DNA from 4 places in the Shewanella sp. ALD9 genome. Region 2 is predicted to be linked to each of the others. Evidence: predicted binding sites of a transcription regulator. Region 2 holds the regulator's gene; each other region holds the start of a gene.

Region 1 (5,898 bases), on a different contig from region 2:
AGTTCTGAATAAACAGAGTAATATTATCAATAATATACGTGATATAGATCATTAATGTTCAAAAAATAAAAAAGCGAGCCAATGGCTCGCTTAATGAAGATACAACATCAATTAATTAAGCATCTGCTAAAGAATATGGCAACTCGATAATAGTTAGCTGTGAGCTTTCATCTCCGGTAATACGAAGTTGAGCGTTGTTTTCGGTATCATTTGGCAACACCGCGGTAAGCAGTACCTTGTCACCATATTGGACGCATTCAATGATATTGCCACCACGACGGAAGCCGCCTTCAAGGGCAATTTCTAATTGAGTGTCAGTGCTGATGGTTTGCTTGGTAGTACCAGACAAAATATACAATGCACGTTTATTGCCACCGCGATATTTCATCCTGGCAATGGTTTCCTGGCCCATGTAACAGCCTTTGGTAAAGCTAATGCCATTAATGGCTTGCAGGTTGCACATTTGCGCAACGTACTGGCCGGAATGAGCGGCATCTATGTTTGGATAACCGGCTTTAATTTCCAATGCTTGCCATGCACTTGCAGCAAACAATGTTTGTCCCGATTGGCTGATAATGGTTTGTGCTGCTGCATTGTTAATAATGGCAATAAAACGTTCACCATCACGAATAATCACACCTTGCTCAACAAGATTAAGTGGTTGCGATACATCGCCAAAATGTTCAGTTGCAAAGGCTTGTGCTTTTGGGCCAGCAATACCCATTATTTGATAATCATTACTGACATCGGCGAGTTCGGCTTTACTGAATACAGCGTATTTTTGTAACTGAGGTAAATCCAAGCTTAAAGTACTTTTTGGCAGTAACATGAATAAGCTATCGCCGATTGAAAACCCACGGAAACTGGCGAGCATTTTACCTTTAGGGTCGCAATGAGCACCCCATTTCCACTCGTTTGTGCCAAGGGAGGTAATATCTGTGGTGACTTGGCCATGAATGAAACTGCGCCCTTGCTCACCAGTGATTTCGATTAACCCCATATGCGTCAAACTTGATAACATTAATTCAGGAGACGTGGCGATAAAATCCCAATCTGGTTGGTTTACTGAAATGGTCATAACTATCCCTAACGTGTGAATAAGACGGTATGGTTGGAGTGTAACGGATTAATAGAATGCTCAACAGGGGGCTATGGTTTTAAAGCCAATAAAAAAGCTACCTTGTGCACAAGGTAGCTTTTTTAGGAAGACAATTAACTCAAGTTAATTGCTTATAAAAGTCAGTTTAAAACAATACTCGCGCACGGATAGTGCCTTCAATAGATTTTAATTCAACTAATGCTTCTTCAGCTTGATCAGAATCGACTTCCATTACCACGTAACCAATTTCAGCAGTGGTTTGTAAGTACTGAGCAGCAATGTTAATGCCTTTTTCAGAAAACGCTTGGTTAATTTTAATCAATACACCAGGACGGTTTTGATGAATGTGCAATAAGCGTGAGGTACCGCTATGTTGCGCTAAAGACACTTCAGGGAAATTGACCGCAGACAGGGTAGAACCGTTATCTGAGTATTTCACCAGTTTGCCAGCCACTTCTACGCCGATATTTTCCTGTGCTTCAGCAGTACTACCACCAATATGCGGTGTGAGTAATACATTGTCTAAGCCACGCAGTGGAGAGATGAATTCATCATCATTCGACTTAGGTTCTACCGGGAATACGTCAATCGCAGCACCCGCAAGATGTTCTGACTTCAGGGCATCGGCTAAGTCTTCGATATCAACAACAGTTCCGCGAGAGGCATTGATAAAGAAACTGCCTTGACGCATTTGAGCAAATTCAGCTTTAGCGAACATGTCTTTAGTTTGCGGTGTTTCTGGTACATGCAGGCTAACAACGTCTGCTTGGGCCAATAACTTGTCCATAGAGTGAACTTGAGAGGCATTGCCTAACGGTAACTTATCTTCAATATCAAAGAAAATCACTCTCATGCCCAAGGTTTCAGCCAAAATACCCAGTTGAGTACCAATATGGCCATAACCAATCACACCTAAGGTTTTACCACGGACTTCAACACTGCCATTAGCACTCTTCAACCAACCGCCACGATGTGACATGGCATTGCGCTGTGGAATGCCACGCATCAGCATGATGATTTCACCAATCACCAATTCAGCAACACTGCGGGTGTTGGAGAAAGGGGCGTTGAAAACAGGAATACCCAGTTTCTCGGCCGTGGCTAAATCGACTTGGTTGGTGCCAATACAAAAACAACCAATCGCAACCAACTTTTCTGCACGGTGCAATACTTCCGCAGTAAGCTGGGTGCGGGAGCGTAATCCAACAAAGTGAGCATCTTTAATTGATGCAATCAAAGCCTCTTCGCCTAACGAGGCTTTATGGTATTCAATGTTGGTATAACCTGCACGTTCTAGTACATCGACCGCAGTTTGGTGGACGCCCTCCAACAGCAGGATTTTGATCTTATCCTTGTCAAGCGAGTGTTTCGCCATGATATGGGTACCCTCTTATCATTAAATGGTGCTTAAGCTAATGGTTATACTAATGCTTATACTAATAGTTATGATATAAATGCGGACTTCCGGCGCATTATCAAAGTAGCACTTTTTTAAGCGCTTGTAGAGGGCTAGATGGCTAAAGTTTATATTCTAATTTGAGAACAATATCTCATGGAGAGAATTAAGATGAAGAGTAAGGTTATATGGATAGGGATTTATCTATTAGTACTGTTGTGGTCAGTTAGCGCACCTAAAGATATGTTCACTTGGTGGTTAGAAGCGATACCTGCGTTAATCGCATTACCTATTTTATTTTTTAGTCGTAAAAGCTTTCCTCTGACTACGTTAGCTTATGCACTTATTTTAGTACATTGCTGTGTGTTATTTGTCGGTGCACGTTATACCTATGCTGAAGTGCCGTTATTTGACTGGCTAGCGCAAGTGATGGGCGGCGAGCGTAATAATTACGATAAAGTCGGCCATTTTGCTCAGGGTTTTATTCCGGTAATATTAGCTCGCGAAATATTTATTCGTAAACATGTCATGCAAATAGGTGCTTGGTGTCAGTTTTTAGCAGTATGTTTTGTGTTGGCGTTTTCAGCTTTTTACGAATTAGTTGAATGGTGGGTTGCCATTGCTACCGGTGAAAATGCCGAGGCATTTTTAGGCACTCAAGGATATGTTTGGGATACTCAATCTGACATGTTTCTAGCATTAATTGGTGGGGTATGTGGCTTACTGTTGTTATCGTCTCTTCATAATAAACAAATAGCGACCAAAATGGCGCTTAACCAGCCTCCGGTATGATAAGGCTCATTTAACTTATTTAGTTAGCTTATTTTGCCATAAAATGAGTAAATTTGGCTGCTAGCATTGATGAGAGATTGATGATGTTGAGCGAATTGAAAGTATGAGCTTATCAGTCTTGGGTTAGTGATAAAGTCTACGCAAAGTCAGTCAAATTTACTATTCATACTTTAGACTTACATAATAGTCATATCAACTAACAAATTTTTACTATGCTTGCTGTATAGGAAGGTTTTTTATTATAAGAATCGTGATTGATAATGACCGACTTAACCTAATAGCCACTTTTTTGGTGAGTCGATTTATCTCGTAACGCGATTAATGAATGAAGAAAGAACATGCTCTAATATAACGACAAAAAGTAAACTATCTGCTCAGCCTAGTTTTGAAGGCTAGTAAACGTATTTCATTTACGTATAGTATATAGCCTCAGGATGTGCTCAAGGTATGTTGAGCAATAATGTACTTTTCAGGGAGAAGAGTGATGAGTTCAAATATTGATGAGTTGGTGTTTTTGCACCAAATCGCAGCACCTTGCCATTTAGCTATTTTGGCAGAATCTATCGGGTTGAAAACTCGAATTGTAAAACATGCGGCTGAGCTTGAGTTAGAAAAAAAATCCAACAACTTTTATCTTGTTTCACAAAAAGGTGCGGCCTTAGACAGTAAGGGCATCCCGTTACTGGTATCGCGTTTAGTGGAGCATGTCCCTGTAGCATTGTACCAAGTTGAACGTGGATCACTTGATCAAGAGTCAGCATTACTCTTAGGCGTACGGGGTTTGTTATACAGTGATCAACGCATGGACTTAATGCTGACGGGTCTGCGTAAAATGGTTTCTGATGAATTGTGGTACGACCGTCCACTGATCAGTAAGATTTTTAGACGTTTAGTCCAGCAACTCGATACCAACGTTGAAATCCCTGCCGATACCGTGGCCATCCTCCAAAGATTAACCAGTCGAGAAAGAACCATTATTCAGCTTGTTTCTAGCGGTGCGCGTAATAAAGAAATTGCCCAGCGTTTGTGTATTAGTGAACATACTGTAAAAGCGCATATCTCATCTATTTTCCGTAAAACGGAGTCTCGTAACCGAGTTGAGTTATTGCGTTGGGCACAGACCTACCAAAGCCATTGCGAATTAGTGAGTTAACGTACATATAGATTTAGTGAATAACTATAAAAGGAGCTTAGGCTCCTTTTTAATGGGTTAATGTTATTGTTCGCGTTTTTCTTTCAAAAAGGTAAGCTAATCAGTACACTGAGTTTTCTAATAATAATAATGATGGATATTAAGAATGAGTATTTGGTTTAACACTGTCACTTTAGAAGATTGTGCTCGTTTAGATGCAGGGATGCAGGGAAAGGGCACCTTAATGCAAACATTGGGCATTAAAATTACTGAAATCGGTGACGATTATATGGTTGCCACAATGCCTGCTAATCCAGCCGTACACAATCCATTAGGGATTGTTCATGGTGGTGCGAACGTCGCACTAGCAGAAACAGTAGCCAGTTATGCCGCCAACTTTGTGGTCGACTTTACCCGTTACTATTGTGTTGGCCAAGAAATCAACGCAAATCATTTGAAAGCATCACGTAATGGTGAATTAACGGCAACGGCTAAACCTGTGCATTTAGGTAAACGCAGTTCGGTTTGGGAAGTCCTTATTCGTAACAGTGCGGGTGAACTTTGTTGTATTTCACGAATGACGGCTGCGGTTGTAGAGCGATAAGCTATTATAGATACTATAAATCGATAGGCCTTATAATCATCGATGGATCAAGGTTTTAATCTTGTTAACAGTGTATTTTTTTATAATGTGCTTTGCTTATTTAGTCTATCAAGTGTGCCAATAAGTGCGTTAAGCAATAACGTTTTTTCACTGACTCACGTTAGCTTAATATTGTTACTCGCTTGCATTAGATGTAGGCATATCAAAATAAGGAAAATCCATGGACAGTATCAACATCTGGGAATGGGTAGGATATTTAGCCTCTGTCGTTGTGGCTATTTCACTGATGATGTCAGACATTAAAAAACTACGCTGGTGGAACTTAATTGGTGCAGGGTTGTTTGTGGCTTATGGCCTCGCGATTGATGCGATCCCTGTGGCGCTGGTTAACTTTTTTATTGTATTAATTGATCTCTATTATTTAGTGAAGTTATACCGTGAGCCTACTCCACCCACTGAATAGTCACATTGTGTCTCGATAAAGCCAAATAATCAGTTTGGCTTTTTTATTGCCTGCATTTTAGTTTTAATCTGTTTTTCCTATCCTTAATAAATTTCATAATCGTTTTTTTAGTTTGCAATAATCTATTTTAATCGTTTTATGTAATTATGAAGTGCTTCTATTATGTGTCCATAGAATGATGAGTTGAGTGAGGAAAATCATCATGGCAACAGTTTATGACTTAATTGAGCAGTGGTTAGTAGACCGCACATAGGAGCAAAAAAATGAATCAAGGTAATTATTTAACCAGCCAAAATGGCGCCCCGGTAGCAGATGATCAAAATTCAATCTCGGCTGGTGAACGTGGTCCACTGCTTTTACAAGATTGGCATTTAATAGAGAAGCTGGCTCATTTTAACCGTGAACGTATTCC
Region 2 (5,898 bases):
TCCATTTTATCGCCAGCCATATACGCATCGGCGCGGCCATTAAACCAGGCATATTGTGGTTTAACGTCTTTTTGCCAAATAAAGCTGCCTTTCTTTTTCATAAAGGTGTGCTTGCCGTATTGGTCTGTTGTTTCAGGAAGATCTTGACCTGCTTTTGACCAATCCCAACGCATTTTGGTGGGTTCATTTTTAGCAAATGATGGTATGTGACAAGTCTGACACGCTACAGTTGCTGTGTGTGTATTGAGCTTTTTATTTTTGTGAGGCGCAGCATCATGGCAATTTACACAACCAATTTTGTTTTCACCACCAGGTGATACGCCCATCGAGTTACCGGTAATTTGATGATTTTCAGTAACGTGACAAGTTTGACACTGGAAGTCATTGCCATCGGTGTCCATGTGGACATCGGTCGCTTTGTCTGGATAAGACATTGATGAGTCTAAATCGCCGTGTTTAACCGCATCACCGCCGCCACCGTAAAAGTGGCAACTGCCGCAATTGTCACGCACGGGTGCACCTACATTTTGGGCAACATTGGCTAAATTGACTCTTGCTAAGGCCTCGCCTGCGCCCGCAGGATCTTTAATGTAAGTTCCTGTGGTGTCGTGACAGACTAAGCAATCGACTTTGGTCATGTCTTTAAAGTCGAATGTAGAATCTTTCCAACCATAACCGGCATGACAACTGGTACAACGCGGTTCGTTACCCGATATCGATACACAAAAGTTGTTAATACTGTTCTTTTTACCACGCATCACTGTGCGGTCAGGTAGTTTTTGCTCTAACTCCCAAGTCCAATGTGAAGATTTCATAAACTCTTCAGCATGTTCTTTATGGCAGGTTAAGCATTGTGTCGTCACTTCAGGGCCATTAGCAAAAGGCCCTTTCAGCGCCTCTTTGTGGTTAAAGGCAGCCTGTGCGCTACTGCTTAATAACAGTAATACAGCCAGTGCTGATAATAGTTTCATGATATTTGTCCTTACCCCTGAGCTTGTGCTCAGGGGGGCCAAGTTAGAAGGTTAAGTTAGCGTTAGAAGTTAACAGTCAGTGAGGCATTGACGTCATAGGCGGTGTCAACAACGGGCAACATTGAGTACGCGCTACCGGCAATCACATCGTCAACCTTCATCGGTGCACCTACTGGTGAGCCACTTCCGGTATATTCATAGTCGTAATATAAACCGGCTAACTTGATAAACATTTTTGGATTAATATCAAAGATATAATAAGCTTCGGCAACGTGGCCGCGAGTGGCTAACTTACTGCCGATTGGGTCGTCTTGTGCTTGGGTGAAGGGACTCCAGTATTTAGAACCGTAGTTATATTCCAAACCAAATTTGCCGTATGGTGCAGGAATTTGCATGCCCACATAAATGCCGTAACCATCTTTGGTGTCGCTATCAACGGTTTCTTTTGGCACCATAATGATTTCAGTACCAGTGCTGTTCAACTCTGCTTCAAATACTGCATCGCTTAACATGCCACCGAACAAACCAGCATTGCCGTTAGGTTCAGCACGAGTCCATCCTAATGAGGCAAACATTTTCAGGTCGTCATCGGTTTCATAGGCATAACCTAGGCCACCTAAGTACATATCACCAATGACACCGCTTGGTTGTACGCGGGTGACGAAGTTAAAGTTGTCGAATTTTTGCATGTCTTGATACATGGTTGGGGCAAAGATACCCGCCAGTTGAGTAGGGAATGCCATGGTGCCCGTAAAGCCATCATTGACATCTTTAGCACCGAATAAAGTGAACTGTAAGAAATGGTTACCGTCATTAATCACGTCGATATTAAACCCGCCGAGGTGGGTATCTTTAGTGATGATGTCACCAAACAATTCGCCATTGCCGTACTGTGATTCAAAGCCTTGGCCATAGCAAAAACGTACTGTTTGGCCTTCAATACCGGTAATATCACCCAAGTTGTAACCTAAGGTCAGACCATCGAAGTTGAAATTGACTAAGTGACCTGATGGCGTGCCGCCTCTGAGTTCATTTTCACGATAATGATTTGGTGGACCGTACGTTGAAGGGCGACGTCCAATAGAAAGGTAAGTGCCACTACCATTAATGTCTTTCCAATTAAAATAGGCGCGCTCTACTTTTAACTCATCACCACTGGTGCTACCGCTACTGGTGCCGTCCATGGTGAATGAGTTCCATGAGTCGAATACTTTAACTCCAGCAGAGTCTCCCCAGCTCTTAAACATGGTTAAACGTCCTGCAAAGCTGACGTTATCCCACACTTTAGCGTCAATGTTTAGGCGTAAGCGCGTGGTGTAAAATATATCGTTATCAATGTCCTGTTGGGTTTTTTGGCCCAACAGCATTGGCATAACGCCTTGAAGCATACCGCTTTGAAACGCGCTGGCTAAATCAGGGTTTGCCATCATCATTTGGCCTAACGGTGAGGTAGCACTGTTTGGATCGCCAAATACTCCTGACATGGCTTTAGCGCCAAAGTCAGAAAAGTTAACGTTCATGGCTGGGTTCCAAGTGACGTTTTGATAATGTAATGAATGTGCTTTGGTTCTAAAATCACCCGTAATGGCTATTCTGTCTAAGGCTGTGTGACGCTCGGTTTTGTCAACTCGTGAATTTAAGTAATCAAGATCTTCATTAATAGTAGTCAGTTGTTGTTTAAGATCGGCAATCTTTTGTGCATCGGTATCTGCTGCTAGGCTTGCGCCGCTCATAAAGAGCGCGTTAGCCACTAATATTGAGATGAGAGTTCTCATGGTCTTTCTCCCCTTTATTTGCCAAATAACAAGGTCAATTTGGCAAATTTTTTGTGTCAGGATCCCTGAGGCTAAGCCTCACAGTTTTTTCGTTTGGTTTATTGGCTGATGTTTCGTTTAGAACGAAAAGATACTCAGCATTGATGATTTAGCCGCAAGTAGCTGGTTGGTCTGAATCGGCGGCGTGGTCATATAAAAACTGTTGAATATCTTTTATGTCTTTTTCTGATAAGGCTTCAAAAACGGCAGGTTTAGCTTTGTGCTTATCACGAGTAAAGAAACGATCCCATTGGCTCATGGTTTTGGTCATTGGGGTTAATTCAGGACCTTCACTGTTAGCGCTGTGGCAGGCTTTACATTCTTTTTTGTACAGGTGCTTACCTTTTTTAGGATTACCACCATCTGCGGCCATCACTTGGGTGCCAAGTGATAATGCCATAGCAACTGCGATACCAACTTTAATGTAAGTGTTCATCATTTTGTCCTCTGTCGGGCTTATTAGGGTTGTGCATTAACAGCATTTAATTATTTATTTGCTGTAAACAATGTTACCTAAAAGTGAGTAGTGTTAATTTGAAGTAGATCATATCCATGAGAAAAATCTAATTGAAAAAAAGTTAATTGAAAGAAATCTAATGAACTAGTGTGATGTGGATCTATTGCGCCAAGATGAGGATTTTGCTAGAGGAGATAAAAGTGGTTTTTTTGATACTTATTGATGGCGTTTTTAGGTGAGAAATAGACTGCTTGATAAATAGAAGGGGAAGATTTTAATCATTATTAGCGAACAAGCCCATTGATGGCTGGTTTTGTTTACAGGTACAGAATAGCTGATTAGCTCATTAACGTGTTGGTCGACATAATCACTAACACAGTGGCACTAATACTACATAACACTAAGGTGACTATGCGGGTTTTATCTTTATCAACGCGGCCAATTAATCTACCTGAGACAAGATAACCAGCAACGACTGAAGGCAATAATAGCAGTGATAGCCATAAATGCTTCACTTCAACTAAGCCGACGATGGTTAGAATAGCTAAGGCAATTAATGAGCTAAACACGAAAAAGGCAGATAATGCCGCTCTAAACTGACCTGGGTCTTGGCCTGCAAGCAAAATGGCCATTGGTGGACCACCGATAGCAGCGATATTGCCAAATATGCCTGAAAATACCCCAGCGATAAATAAACTGAGGCGATTAATAGGGGCGGTAAAGCGAAAGATGCTAAGAATAACAGCAATAAACACAATGCCTGCAATCACTAAGCCTAGTATGGCTTGTGGGGCAAACAGCAATAATCCAGCGCCTAAAAACCCCCCAGGGATCCGCCCGAGTAAGGCATATTGCAAACCATTAAATTGTAGATGACCGCGTTCTCTAAATAAGGTCATTGCAGAAATGGCAAAGCCCATAACAATAATAGGAACAGGAACTAATTGAGGATTAACAATATACAGCAGCGGGCTAGCAACAACGGCTAACCCAAAGCCAATTAAGCTTTGGGTTAGCGCGCCAAAAAACACGATAATCGATGCCAGTATCAAGGTCGTTGGATCGATAAATGACATCATAAGTTCTCTTTAAAAACATGACGACTTCTTATTAGGGTCGTTTCAAAGTCTGTGAGGTATTGACTAATCAGTGAATTATTCGAGCTCTTCCCACTCGATACCCATATCATCCATTAACTTTTTCGCTTCACTTGGAATGCTATCAGGCTGATCTTTTGATAGATCACCGTCATAAGGTAATGGTTGACCTGTGTACGCATGCAAAAATGCTTCGCATAGCAGTTCACTGTTAGTTGCATGGCGCAGATTATTTATCTGGCGACGCGTCCGCTCATCCGTCAGTACTTTTAATACTTTTAAAGGGATAGAAACCGTAATTTTTTTTACTTGTTCATTTTTTTTGCCGTGCTCGGCATATGGGCTGATATATTCGCCATTCCACTCAGTCATTAACTTACCCTTAACGATAAATACGCTGCAGATTTTAAACCGTTACAATCTCTAGTCAAATTATTGCTACTATTTAATCCCGATTGCAAATAGATTTCTTGATGTTTAGACGTCTAAACGTCTATTTAAGTTGACGGATGGGGATCTCTTAGGTAAATTTGGACGTCTAGACATCTCTTTGTGTGTTTGTGAAATTTTAGGAGTTACCATGACTAAGCATCAAAACGCCACATTGGCCGTTCGCCAAGGTATTGAAACAGACACACAACATGGTGCTATCGTGCCACCGATTTATTTATCGACCAATTATTCATTCGATGGCCACAATAATCCGCGCGAGTTTGATTACAGTCGTTCGGGTAATCCTACTCGATGTATTTTAGGTGACGCACTCGCCAAACTCGAGCAAGGTGCTACCGGCGTGGTGACATGTACCGGCATGGCGGCGATTACATTGGTGACTAGCTTACTTGGCCCAGAGGATTTATTGGTTGTGCCGCACGATTGTTATGGTGGCAGTTACCGCTTATTTACTAACTTGGCCAAAAAAGGCCAATTTAAGTTATTGGTTGTTGATCAAACTGATGCGCAAGCGCTGAGCAAAGCGATAGCTCAAAAACCGAAAATGGTGTGGTTAGAAACGCCATCGAATCCTTTATTGCGGGTGGTAGACATTAATGCCATTAGTATCGCTTGCCATGACGTTGGCGCGCTAGTGACAGTCGATAACACCTTTTTATCACCAATATTACAGCAGCCATTATTATTAGGTGCAGACATTGTGATTCACTCAACCACCAAATACATCAATGGTCATAGCGATGTGGTCGGTGGGGCTGTAGTGGCTAAAGATCCTCAAGTGGGTGAGTTGTTACATTGGTGGTCAAATACTCTTGGGCTTACGGGGTCAGCATTTGACAGTTATTTAACCCTCCGAGGCTTACGTACTTTAGCGGTACGAATTCGTGAGCATCAACGTAATGCACAAAAGATTGTTGAGTTACTCAGCGCCAGTGATGTGGTGGCCAAGGTGTATTATCCGGGTTTAAAAGACCATCCAGGTCACGAAATTGCGGCAAAACAACAACAAGGCTTTGGCGCTATGTTAAGTTTTGAGTTAATCGGCGGCGAAGCGGAAGTGGTGGCATTTTTAAAGGCGCTGTCGTTGTTTAGTGTTGCCGAAAGTT
Region 3 (5,898 bases), 280 kb from region 2:
AGTGACACCTTTTGGTAGTACAGATTCTTTGTAAGCAGCATCTTGCTTATCAAACTCAGTCGTAGAAGGCATAGAAACTACTCGCACTTTTTGACCTAGTTTGGTGAGCTCTGCGGCAGAATCCATCGCCAACTGCACTTCTGAACCTGTGGCAATCAAAATCACATCAGCAGTGCCTTGGCAATCAGACAGTACATAACCACCTTTAGCTACGTTAGCTAATTGCTCAGCAGTACGCGCTTGTGCCTTAAGACCCTGACGGCTAAAGATTAATGAAGTTGGTGCATCACGACGTTCAATCGCCGCCTTCCAAGATACTGCCGTTTCCGCAGCATCACATGGACGCCAAACAGCCATATTAGGCGTTAAACGTAAGTTAGCTAATTGCTCAACCGGTTGGTGAGTTGGGCCATCTTCGCCTTGACCGATTGAATCATGGGTATAAACGAAAATGTTTTGAATGCCCATTAATGCTGACATACGTACCGCGTTACGTGCGTACTCCATGAACATCATGAAAGTTGCGCCATAGTTAATAAAACCACCATGTAACGACGCGCCGTTCATAATACCGCTCATACCGAATTCACGTACACCGTAATAGATGTAGTTACCGGCAGGATCGTCTTGAATACCTTTTGAACCAGACCAAAGCGTTAAATTAGAACCGGCTAAGTCAGCGCTACCGCCAAGTAATTCAGGCAACATAGCACCAAAGAAACCAATTGAATTTTGAGACGCTTTACGACTCGCAATACCTTCGGCTTTATCTTGGCTTTCTTGGATAAAGGCTTGTGCTTTTGCTTCAAAATCTGCAGGTAAGTCACCTTTTAATACGCGACGTTCATATTCTGCAGCCAGTTCAGGGAACGCAACTTGGTAAGCAGCAAACTTGTCATTCCATAATGACTCGTTAGCAACACCTTTATGTTTAGCATCCCAACCAGCATAAACATCAGATGGGATTTCAAAAGGAGCGTGTGGCCAGTTTAAGAACTCACGAGCTGCTGCAATTTCAGCATCACCTAATGGTGCACCATGACAATCATGGCTACCCGACTTGTTAGGCGAACCAAAACCAATAATGGTTTTACAGCAAATCATCGATGGCTTATCTGTTACAGATTTAGCTTGTTCAATCGCGGCGCGGATAGCATCTGGATTATGACCATCTACATCGGCAATAACGTGCCAGCCATAGGCTTCAAAACGCTTAGGAGTGTCATCAGTGAACCAGCCTTCAACATGACCATCGATAGAAATACCGTTGTCATCCCAAAATGCGACTAACTTTCCAAGGCCTAATGTTCCGGCTAATGAACTGACTTCGTGAGAAATACCTTCCATTAAACAGCCATCACCTAAGAAACAGTAGGTGAAGTGATCGACGATGTCGTGGCCTGGACGGTTAAACTGAGCCGCCAAGGTTTTTTCCGCAATAGCCATACCAACAGCATTACTCAAACCAGCGCCTAAAGGACCGGTTGTAGTTTCAACACCAGGGGTATAACCATATTCAGGATGACCAGGCGTTTTTGAATGCAGCTGACGGAATTGCTTTAGCTCTTCAATAGGCAATTCATAGCCAGTTAAATGCAATAAAGAGTATATAAGCATAGAGCCATGACCGTTTGACAGAACAAAACGATCGCGATCGACCCAGTTAGGATTAGTTGGATTGTGCTTAAGAAAATCATTCCATAGCACTTCGGCGATATCTGCCATCCCCATTGGGGCACCTGGATGACCAGAGTTAGCTTTTTGAACCGCATCCATACTTAGGGCGCGAATAGCGTTAGCGAGTACTTTACGAGATGACATGCTCTCTCCTGCTTGTTTGTAAGGTCTAACGGGCAATTGTGAAGCCATATTTTCCCCTACAAGGCGATGTGACGCAAATTAAAATTTTTCGGGTTTCTTTTTAACCGTCAAATAAACGGTGATTTCATACAATGCCAATAAATAAACATCGTAAACACAGCATCAAATGGTCAGCATGACCATAACATGAGATAAATACAGAGTAATTATTTATTGCCACTTATAAATAAAAAGTATCGTGATTGGCAGAGCTATGGCTCTGATTAGGCAATATAATCTCTAATCTATCAAAAACATTGTCTATTTTTATGATTAATACACCGCGCAAGTCGATGAGCATTTAAATAAAGCAATATGAATCAAACACTTGATTTTTCACCAGTATAAACATATCTATGATTAACAAAAAAAATTATGCTCCATTGCACAATTCTCCAGTTAAATTCGTACAAAGGGGTGTTATCAAATTAGATTTCGACTAAAATAGACGTCTAGACGTATATTCAAATGCAACCAACGAGATTCTCCTATTATGGCAAAGCACTTGTTTACCTCTGAGTCTGTCTCAGAAGGTCATCCAGATAAAATCGCCGATCAGATTTCTGATGCGGTATTAGACGCAATACTTGAGCAAGATCCAAAGGCTCGTGTTGCGTGCGAAACGTATGTCAAAACCGGTATGGTATTAGTGGGCGGTGAAGTCACCACTTCTGCTTGGGTAGACATTGAAGAAATTACCCGTAAAACCGTACGCGAAATCGGTTACACCAATTCAGATATGGGTTTTGATGCTGATTCATGTGCGGTACTTAATGCCATAGGCAAACAGTCACCAGACATCAATCAAGGTGTTGATCGTTCAGACCCTGCAGAGCAAGGTGCTGGTGATCAGGGTTTAATGTTTGGTTATGCCAGCAATGAAACTGATGTATTAATGCCTGCACCGATTACTTACGCGCACAAATTAGTTAAGCGTCAGTCTGAAGTACGCAAAGACGGCACACTGCCTTGGTTACGCCCAGATGCTAAAAGCCAGGTAACGTTTGCTTATGATGATGGCAAAATCATCGGTATTGATGCGATTGTATTATCAACTCAACATCGTGAAGACGTGAGTCAAGCTGATTTAATTGAAGCGGTAATGGAAACTATCATCAAGCCGGTATTACCTGCTCAATGGTTAAACAAAAACACTAAATACTTTATCAACCCTACTGGTCGCTTTGTGATTGGTGGCCCTGTTGGTGATTGTGGTTTAACTGGTCGTAAAATTATTGTAGATACCTACGGCGGTATGGCTCGTCATGGTGGTGGTGCTTTCTCTGGTAAAGACCCATCAAAAGTAGACCGTAGTGCGGCTTATGCTGCACGTTACGTGGCTAAGAATATCGTTGCTGCTGGTCTAGCTGACCGTTGTGAGCTACAAGTGTCATATGCTATTGGTGTTGCAGAGCCAACGTCTATTAGTATTGAAACATTCGGTACAGGTAAAGTATCAGAAGAAGTATTGATTAAATTAATACGCCAACACTTCGAATTACGTCCATACGGCTTAACAGCAATGCTAGATTTGGCACGCCCAATCTATCAGCAAACTGCTGCTTATGGCCACTTTGGCCGTGATATCTTCCCTTGGGAAGCGACCGATAAAGCTGAAGCACTTCGTGCAGATGCAGGTTTATAATCAGCCAGCATAATTATCGTCTTAAGCTAGTGTCTGTATTAAGCTAACACGATAAAAAATAAAACCGCCAACTGGCGGTTTTATTTTATCTATCATTGGCAATGCAATGATTTGATCTAAACATTTAATCTCAACATTTAATCTCAACAATGGCTCAGATTATGTATCAACCCACTTGGCTAAACACAAAGATAACAGCAAACCACCAGCCATCAACGGCAACTAACCCCTGTGCGATAAACAGCCCTGTTACTAACATTCCAGCCATTAACTTGCCAGCCATTAAACAGTGGTCTGCAATCAAGTTATTCTATCGTCAACATATGCCTTATGCTCGATTAGCTCAGAAAGAGTCTGTGGCTGTCATTCATCATCTAAGCCCACCAGCTACTGATGAAGTTGATATAAGCCAGCAAAAAATAATCGCTGCGGTAAGAGTTAAATCTATTGGCCAATATCAATTAATCAATGGATTATTGGTTCACCCTGACTACCGTGGACAACAGCTTTCAACTCAGTTATTGAAATTTATCGCGCCCAAATTAACCGCTAAAAATTGCTTCTTGTTTGCTCATCCGTGGTTAATTGGCTTATATCAACAGCAGCACTTTATCGTTATAGATCAAAATGTCGTGATAGGTCAAAATGATTTATCAGCGATACCAGCAGACATCACTCAGTTGTATCGTCGCTATCACAGTGAACAACGACCACTAGTGTTGATGCAGCTCAATGATCCCGATAAATAATCTAGATTAATAATCTAACTCAATAAGCTCAATGAGCCAAACTCAGACAAAATCTAGATCGTATTAAAGCCTCTCAAGGCTATTGCACAACAATAAATTTAGCCCAAATAGACTTAAGCGTAATCAAACTAAGTCAGCATAAGTACAAGGTGATCGAACTCGTTAACAATGATCGAAATGTGAACTTTCAATACACATAAACGACACTTGTTGCATTGTCATTACGGGCACTACTTTGACACTGATAGACGCTAAGTTAATCCGCTCGACATCGGTAAATAGCGCAATCGCTGCTTGATAATTATTGGTTACGCCACAAAATAGCCACATGTCTTGCCAGCGCACAAAATACCCCGATTGCTGCAATTGCGGATCATCTGGATTTTGTAAATCGGCTTCGACACACTCATACAACTCTGTCGCATCAGTCAACACCGCGGCTATTAGCTTCATATTGTCAAATGCAGATAACCTTAAATCCAAATAGGGTGAAAAGAGTGCTTCAAAGTTAGTACTCATAATATTCCTCATAAATAACCACTTTATCAACACCCCTTAGTATAACGATCACGTAATATTAGCTGTGGCCAGTAAACAATAATCACGTTGTTCAAAACGAAATTGATCAATCTCTGTCATTGCGGCTTTTTGTTGATGTGCTGCCAACGAACGCGCATTGTCAGCGGCAACATACGTCACCATAAATGGAAAGGTATCTGCCACTTGTTTTTTTAATTCGGTAACCAGCGCCGAAAAAACTCCCTGGCCGCGTTTTGATTCTTGTATCCAAACGGGTCCATATTGGCACGTGTTAGTCGTCGATAAAGCTTGTCCATTTAAATCGGCAAACTTAAGTTTTTGAATAATATGTCGGTACAATGGTTGCGAGGAAAAAAATGACCATTTTGCCGCCATCACATATCCAATGATCACCCCTTGCTCTTCAGCTACGATAAACCAATGTTGATTTATCAACTGGCTCACCTCTGCTTTGGTAAATGAATGAGCATGAAGTTGGCTATTTGAACCTACCAACTCATCATCAACATGGGCTCGTTCTAACTGCACAATAGCAGCAACATCGGTTAATAACGCCTTACGGATAATAAATGACAATGATTATTCCTTTGACCCTGAATTGGGAGATTGTTTCTTAGCCCATTCTATCACTAGCGCAACGGGCAGCGGAGACATAATTAGTGTTCCCACGCCAATGAGTGAAGCAATGACCAACATCCCACTGACTTGTTGACCGATATCACTTTGCCAATATAAGCCGACACCCACCAACAACATGATTAAACCGACGAAATGTAACACTTTAACTAATTTGATCATTTGCGACTCTTTAATACGTTAAATAATGTTCATTAATCCAAAACATTACAATTATTTACGCTCTTATTCACACTCAAGTAGTAGAATAACGGCAATTTTTTGGTATATGGAAATCTCTCAACATGATAAAGCATATTCTCGGCGCCACTGTTATATTTTTAGGCCTTAGTGCTTGTCAAAGCCACACTCAAATTGTCTCAAATGAACAATTAATTGGTACTTGGCATGTAGAAGTCGTCCTCGACACTCCTACCATTAATAATAGCCCAGCAAATTTAGTTTTTGCTCCAAACGGTGAACTGACAG
Region 4 (5,898 bases), on a different contig from region 2:
TCATCAATAATAATTCACCTGTTCAACCTCACAAAACCTAACTGTTAAATACATCTTTCATCTCTTTACCGCCTAACTTTGTGATCTAAATCATGTGTCTGGGATCTAATTAGGTACCTCTATAGGGGTACTGCTGTTTTGTTGATCTGAATCAATGATGTTAACGATTAACTTCAGTAGGTTAACCGCAAATGTTAAGGATGCACAGAATTGCATCTAGTTGTCATTGCCAAGGAGTGTTAAAAAATGAATAAGAAAATTACCCTAAGTTTAGTTGCTGCTTCTTTATTAACTGCTGGTTTTTCATTTGGTGCTGCGGCCCATCAAGCAGGAGATATTATTGTTCGTGCTGGTGTGGCAATGGTTGCTCCAAATGAGTCAAGCCCAGTAGTCGCAAATATTGCTGAATTTAGCGTAGATAACGATGTCCAATTAGGGCTAAATTTTGGTTATATGCTAACTGATAATATCGGCATTGAATTATTAGCGGCATCGCCTTTTAGTCACGATGTGTCACTGGGTGAACTCGGTAAAATTGCTGACTCAAAGCAATTACCTCCAACACTGGTCGCACAATATTACTTTGGCGATTCACAGTCTGCTTTACGTCCCTATATTGGTTTAGGGATTAACTTTACCAACTTTTATGACAGTGAATTTACTCAAGAGGCGAAAGATCTTGGCTTAGATAATTTGAGCCTATCGAACTCTTGGGGCGTGGCGGCTCAAGTTGGGCTTGATTATCAAATTGACAAGAAATGGTTGGTTAATGCGTCTGTTTGGTATGCTCAAATTGCAACGGATGTGAGCTTTGATATGGGGGCAGATCATGTTGTGGTTGATACAGACATTGATCCTTGGGTTTACATGATCAGCGTCGGTTATACTTATTAAGCTAGGGTAGAATACGTTAGTGAAAAACGAACATATGAAACAGGAACCTACGGGTTCCTGTTTTTGTTGATGGCACTTATGGAGACTTTTTACGCGGTTTCCAATGGCGAGTATTGTAAATGTACTCTGGTAATAAACGATTTATCCACGCGACAATGCGCCAGCGTTTAGTGACATACACTCGGCGTTTACCTTTTTGCAAGGCTGAGATGATTTGTGTAGCCACTTTATCGAGAGGCGACAACAGCAATTGTGTATTCAAATGAACGGCTTTATCAAATAACCCTAATTGAATATCACTAATGGTAATAGGCAGCTTTAATCGTTGTGCATGCATACTCAAGCCTTGCAGGTAATTTTCAGCAAAGGCTTTGGAGGCATGATAAGCCACATTAGGCCCTCCACGTTGACCGGCTATTGAGTTAATGGCGGCTAGTTGGCCGTAACCTTGCTCGCACATTAATTTAAAAATACAGTTATTTGCCGCAGCAAAGCCCATTACGTTAATATCGATAGTGTGCTTATCAATTGCCCAAGGCAGGGTAGAATCGTAGTCATTAACACCGGTATTAACAATCACCAAATGGGCGCCATTATGTTTGCTCCAAGCGGCATTCAGCTGTGCTATTAGTGTGTCAGGTTGATTAATTACTAACGGATATACGCTGACATCGCCAGGCAGACTTTGACTAAACTCGTTAAGTGATTCAGGGTCGTTAACAAAAAGCACCAGCGAAACTTGCTGTGCAGATAACTGTCTGGCTAAGGCTTGGCTCAGTTGAGAGCTGGCGCCAATAATCATCGCTGTCGCTGTAGACATGATTCATCTCATCAAAAATAATGACTCATAATAGAAATAACATCAGTTGATAACAAGTAAGAAAAAAATTCAACTTGAGACGTGTAGACTTCTAGCCATCCAAGTGTATGATGGTTATCTAACAGATTGACCGCTATTAACGTTAGCAATAAGCCATTCTGTCGCGGTTTAGACTGGGTGAGTAGGTTAGTTATGTTTGCAAACGACATTTGACAATCGATGATGACCGCTGTTTTTAGCGCTAAACTGAATGTTGAAACTGTGACATAACAGACATTAACGTTATTGTGAAAAGGCTGGTTGGTTAATCGAGCGCTGGTTAATCAAGTACATGTGTTTAATTAATCTAAAGGTGAGACGTATGCCGGTTCGAATTCCAGATAACCTGCCTGCAGCAGGTATTTTAGAGTCAGAAAATATCTTTGTGATGTCTGAAACCCGAGCTGCTAATCAGGACATTCGTCCAATGCGGGTATTAATCTTGAATCTAATGCCTAATAAAATCGAAACTGAAACCCAGTTGTTGCGATTACTGGGCAATACGCCCTTGCAAGTTGGGGTCGATTTATTACGCATTCATGATAAGGAATCTAAGCATACATCAGTGGATCACATGAATACTTTTTATCGTGATTTTGAAGACATTAGAAATAACAATTACGATGGTTTGATTATTACAGGTGCACCGTTAGGAAAAATTGATTTTAAAGATGTGGTGTATTGGGACCACATTCGCGAAATTATTGACTGGTCACAACAACATGTCACTTCAGTACTGTTTTTGTGTTGGGCAGCTCATGCTGGTTTGTATCATCTTTATGATTTACATCGTCAGTTATTAGCGAATAAACGTTCAGGTGTATTTAATCATCGAAGAACCAGCGACCCACATCCACTATTGCGCGGTTTTGATGATGAGTTTTTTGCACCGCACTCACGATTTGCTGAAATGGATATTGAACAAATTCGTCAACATCCAGATTTAGAAGTGTTGGCTGAATCAGACGAGGCTGGCGCGTATATTGTGCTCAGTCGTGATAATCATAATGTGTTTGTTATGGGTCACCCTGAGTATCAAAAAGACACCTTGAATGAAGAATATGTGCGCGATGTTGGCGAAGGCCTCAAGCCAGATATTCCGCAAAACTATTACCGACAAGATGACCCAACACAAGATACTATTGTTCGTTGGCATAGTCATGGCAGCTTGTTAGTCAGTAATTGGCTTAATTATTATGTTTACCAGTTAACGCCATATGACTTGTCTGACATGAATGCGAAAACACCATGGGAAAGTAAAAAGTAAACTTGAATATAGTTATACCGGCGTTTTAACGTTGACTTCGTTTCGATAAAAGCTATTGTTAAACTTAGATGTTTTTATTGTAAGGTCGAGTTTAAATGGTTAGAACCAAGTTGATGATATTATTGGTGTGTGCAGTAAGCTGGCCGCTAACTACTTGGGGGGCCGGTGACATTTTTAGTGACGCTAATGGCACTATTATGAATGGCGCCAATGTTAGCGACAATACCGTTAGCAACAATACCGTTAGCGATAATACTGAAAGCACAGAAATTACTGAGATCAAACAACAGTTAGTCACATTAAGCTCACCACAACAACGCATTGACTTTTTACAACAACAGCGACCACAAAGTGCTCAATGGCCGATTGAACAGCAAGGCCAGTTATTGCATTTACTGGCAATAGAGCAAGAAGTTAACAGTGATCTTGTTGCTGCAATTAACAGCTATAGCCATGCCATTAAATTACTTACACCACATCCTCTTAGCAAAGAATTGGTCAAAAGCTATCTCGAGCGTTCATTCATACTTTACCTTCAAACTAACGACACCCAAATTTATTGCCCAGATCGTGAAGTGGCGGTTACATTAGCTCGTCAACTTGGACAAGTAGATATCTTGGCCGAAGTGTTAGCGCAAAGTGCGTATTGCCATAATAAACCAAGTGATTTTGGCGAAGGTCTCAAAAGGTTAAATGAAGCTTTAGCGTTAGCACAACAGCATCAATTAGGACTGAGTCGTCAAGCGATGATATTCAATGCCACGGCTGCTATCTATCGTGACAATGGTTTAAACCGTAAAGCCTACGAATACTTTAACAAAGCCTATGACTTTTGGGAGCAAGCCCAAGATAAGCAAGACATGTTTAATATGTTACATAACATGGTGGGCGAATCGATTAAATTGGCCTTGTGGGGGGAAAATAAAGCTCATTTAGCCCAAATGCAGCAACTGGTAGAGCAATCGCCAGAGTTTGCTGATTTTGATTTTTTCTATCAATTTAATACGGGTATTAGCTGTTGGGCTCAAGGTTTATTTCAAGAAGGTATAGATCATTTTTTGCGCGCACTTGAAGTGCAAGATACAACCCAAGAAAAATACTTTGTCGACGCTACGCATGCATGGTTGGCATTGAGTTATTTTCGCCAACAACAACCAGATAAAGCTTTTAAGTATGCTGAAATATTTTCTGGTTCGGCGACTTATGACGGCCATTCCAATGAACTGAAATTGATGATTGCGGCCATTATTGATTACGCCAATGGGTCGAGTAATCTGGGCATGAATAAGCTTTTGGATACCATCGATTTACAAAAAAAGCACTTTGCTAACATCATAAATAACGATGTGGTTAATTCATCATTAGACCATAATCTTACCGTGGCTGAGTTTAATAACCGCCTGCTCGAAAAGCAATTGGCCATCAATAAGCTGAATTTGGAAGCCGAAATCGATACTCAAAAAATCACTAACTTATCAATGGCAATCGCGGTGCTAATTGCTTTGGTGTTATTAGTGCTGGTCATTTTCTTGTGGCAATCTCGCCGACAATTTAAACGTCGCTCTCAAACGGATTATCTGACTGGCATTGCTAATCGACGTCATACTTTTGAGCAGGGCAAAAAGCGCTTTAATCAGGCTAAAAAACATCATCGACCACTCGCCGTTATTATGTTCGATATAGATAACTTTAAAGTCATTAATGATCATTATGGCCATGACGTTGGTGATTTAGCCATAAAAGCGTGTGGTAGACGTGCACGTAATTGGCTCAAGAAAAACGATATATTAGGCCGCATAGGTGGCGAAGAGTTTTTAATTATTTTACCCGATACAGAGCAAGCACAAGCCGTTGACATAGCCGAGCGATTGCGAACCAGTATCGAGTCAAACCAGTTTGTGTTTAACGAGGTTAAAATGAATTTCACCATCAGTGTGGCTGTTGCGATGTTAACCCCGCAAACTCATGAGCTTGTCGACATTATTAAGCAAGCCGATTTAGGCTTATATCAAGCAAAAGACAACGGTCGCAATCAAGTCGTGGTTGTCGATCATTAACCCTGCCTAAGTGCCGATGCAGTTGTTTGGTCACTACGGCTATTTTGTGCTTAGACTAAAGTTTTACGCTCAATAAATCACTCAACAGTAATCATGTTACTGATAAATAGATATTGATATGTCTTATAAAAAACAACATCTTACATCAAATTTAAATGTGACATTCTTCAAGTGTAAATCTTCACTGACAATTCCAATCAATTAACATCAACATTTAGACCATTTTTTACTTGCTTTACGTTCGCGTCAACGTCAAAGTGATATGCATATTGTTGATGTTATTTTTTAAGCGCAGTAAATTGGAGTGGTCATGAGTACAGAGCAAACAGGTCAAGATATCGTTATTGTTGCCGCGAAACGTACACCAATGGGTGGGTTTCAAGGGGCATTGTCTGAGGTAGCTTCTCCAGTATTAGCAGCAACCGCTATCAAAGGTCTTATCGCCCAAACGGGGATCAGCGTTAATGCTGTTGACGAAGTATTGATGGGTTGTGTATTGCCAGCCGGTCTGGGCCAAGCGCCTGCTCGCCAAGCGACTCTAGGTGCAGGTTTACCGTTAAGTGTTGGTGCAACAACAGTCAATAAAGTTTGTGGTTCAGGCATGAAAACCGTCATGTTAGCGCACGATTTAATTAAAGCGGGTAGCAGTCAAGTTGTGGTTGCGGGTGGCATGGAAAGCATGAGCCAAGCACCATATTTACTCGACAAAGCGCGCAGCGGTATGCGCATGGGCCACGGCAAAGTAATGGACCACATGTTTTTAGACGGCCTTGAAGACGCTTATACCGGTGGTGCAATGGGCACATTTGCCCAAAAAACCG

Evidence for each region. Region 2 encodes MetJ, which represses methionine synthesis genes. Its sites were predicted from a motif close to TAGACGTCTAGACGTCTA; they were not measured.
Region 1: a site for MetJ is predicted at 2,602-2,619, ahead of serA (phosphoglycerate dehydrogenase). Genes of this name have one in related genera too.
Region 3: a site for MetJ is predicted at 2,306-2,323, ahead of metK (methionine adenosyltransferase). Genes of this name have one in related genera too.
Region 4: a site for MetJ is predicted at 1,799-1,816, ahead of metA (homoserine O-succinyltransferase). Genes of this name have one in related genera too.

Annotation. Positions count from the first base shown of each region.
Region 1 covers NZ_PJCD01000002.1:816,474-822,371, reverse strand. Annotated here, with positions in the region: gene ygfZ (tRNA-modifying protein YgfZ) at 116-1,078, opposite strand; gene serA (phosphoglycerate dehydrogenase) at 1,245-2,474, opposite strand; gene CXF88_RS06995 (DUF2238 domain-containing protein) at 2,667-3,287, shown strand; gene CXF88_RS06990 (response regulator transcription factor) at 3,772-4,440, shown strand; gene CXF88_RS06985 (PaaI family thioesterase) at 4,586-5,023, shown strand; gene CXF88_RS06980 (YgjV family protein) at 5,244-5,486, shown strand; gene katB (catalase KatB) at 5,750-5,898, shown strand, end outside.
Region 2 covers NZ_PJCD01000001.1:430,362-436,259, forward strand. Annotated here, with positions in the region: gene CXF88_RS02010 (tetrathionate reductase family octaheme c-type cytochrome) at 1-971, opposite strand, end outside; gene CXF88_RS02015 (DUF3373 domain-containing protein) at 1,034-2,746, opposite strand; gene CXF88_RS02020 (cytochrome c) at 2,895-3,224, opposite strand; gene CXF88_RS02025 (sulfite exporter TauE/SafE family protein) at 3,581-4,321, opposite strand; gene metJ (met regulon transcriptional regulator MetJ) at 4,397-4,711, opposite strand; gene metB (cystathionine gamma-synthase) at 4,920-5,898, shown strand, end outside.
Region 3 covers NZ_PJCD01000001.1:711,604-717,501, reverse strand. Annotated here, with positions in the region: gene tkt (transketolase) at 1-1,821, opposite strand, end outside; gene metK (methionine adenosyltransferase) at 2,354-3,505, shown strand; gene CXF88_RS03325 (GNAT family N-acetyltransferase) at 3,667-4,254, shown strand; gene CXF88_RS03320 (hypothetical protein) at 4,417-4,773, opposite strand; gene CXF88_RS03315 (GNAT family N-acetyltransferase) at 4,822-5,370, opposite strand; gene CXF88_RS03310 (hypothetical protein) at 5,374-5,592, opposite strand; gene CXF88_RS03305 (META domain-containing protein) at 5,715-5,898, shown strand, end outside.
Region 4 covers NZ_PJCD01000003.1:512,924-518,821, forward strand. Annotated here, with positions in the region: gene ompW (outer membrane protein OmpW) at 247-894, shown strand; gene CXF88_RS09875 (SDR family NAD(P)-dependent oxidoreductase) at 971-1,714, opposite strand; gene metA (homoserine O-succinyltransferase) at 2,076-3,020, shown strand; gene CXF88_RS09885 (GGDEF domain-containing protein) at 3,116-5,077, shown strand; gene CXF88_RS09890 (acetyl-CoA C-acyltransferase) at 5,388-5,898, shown strand, end outside.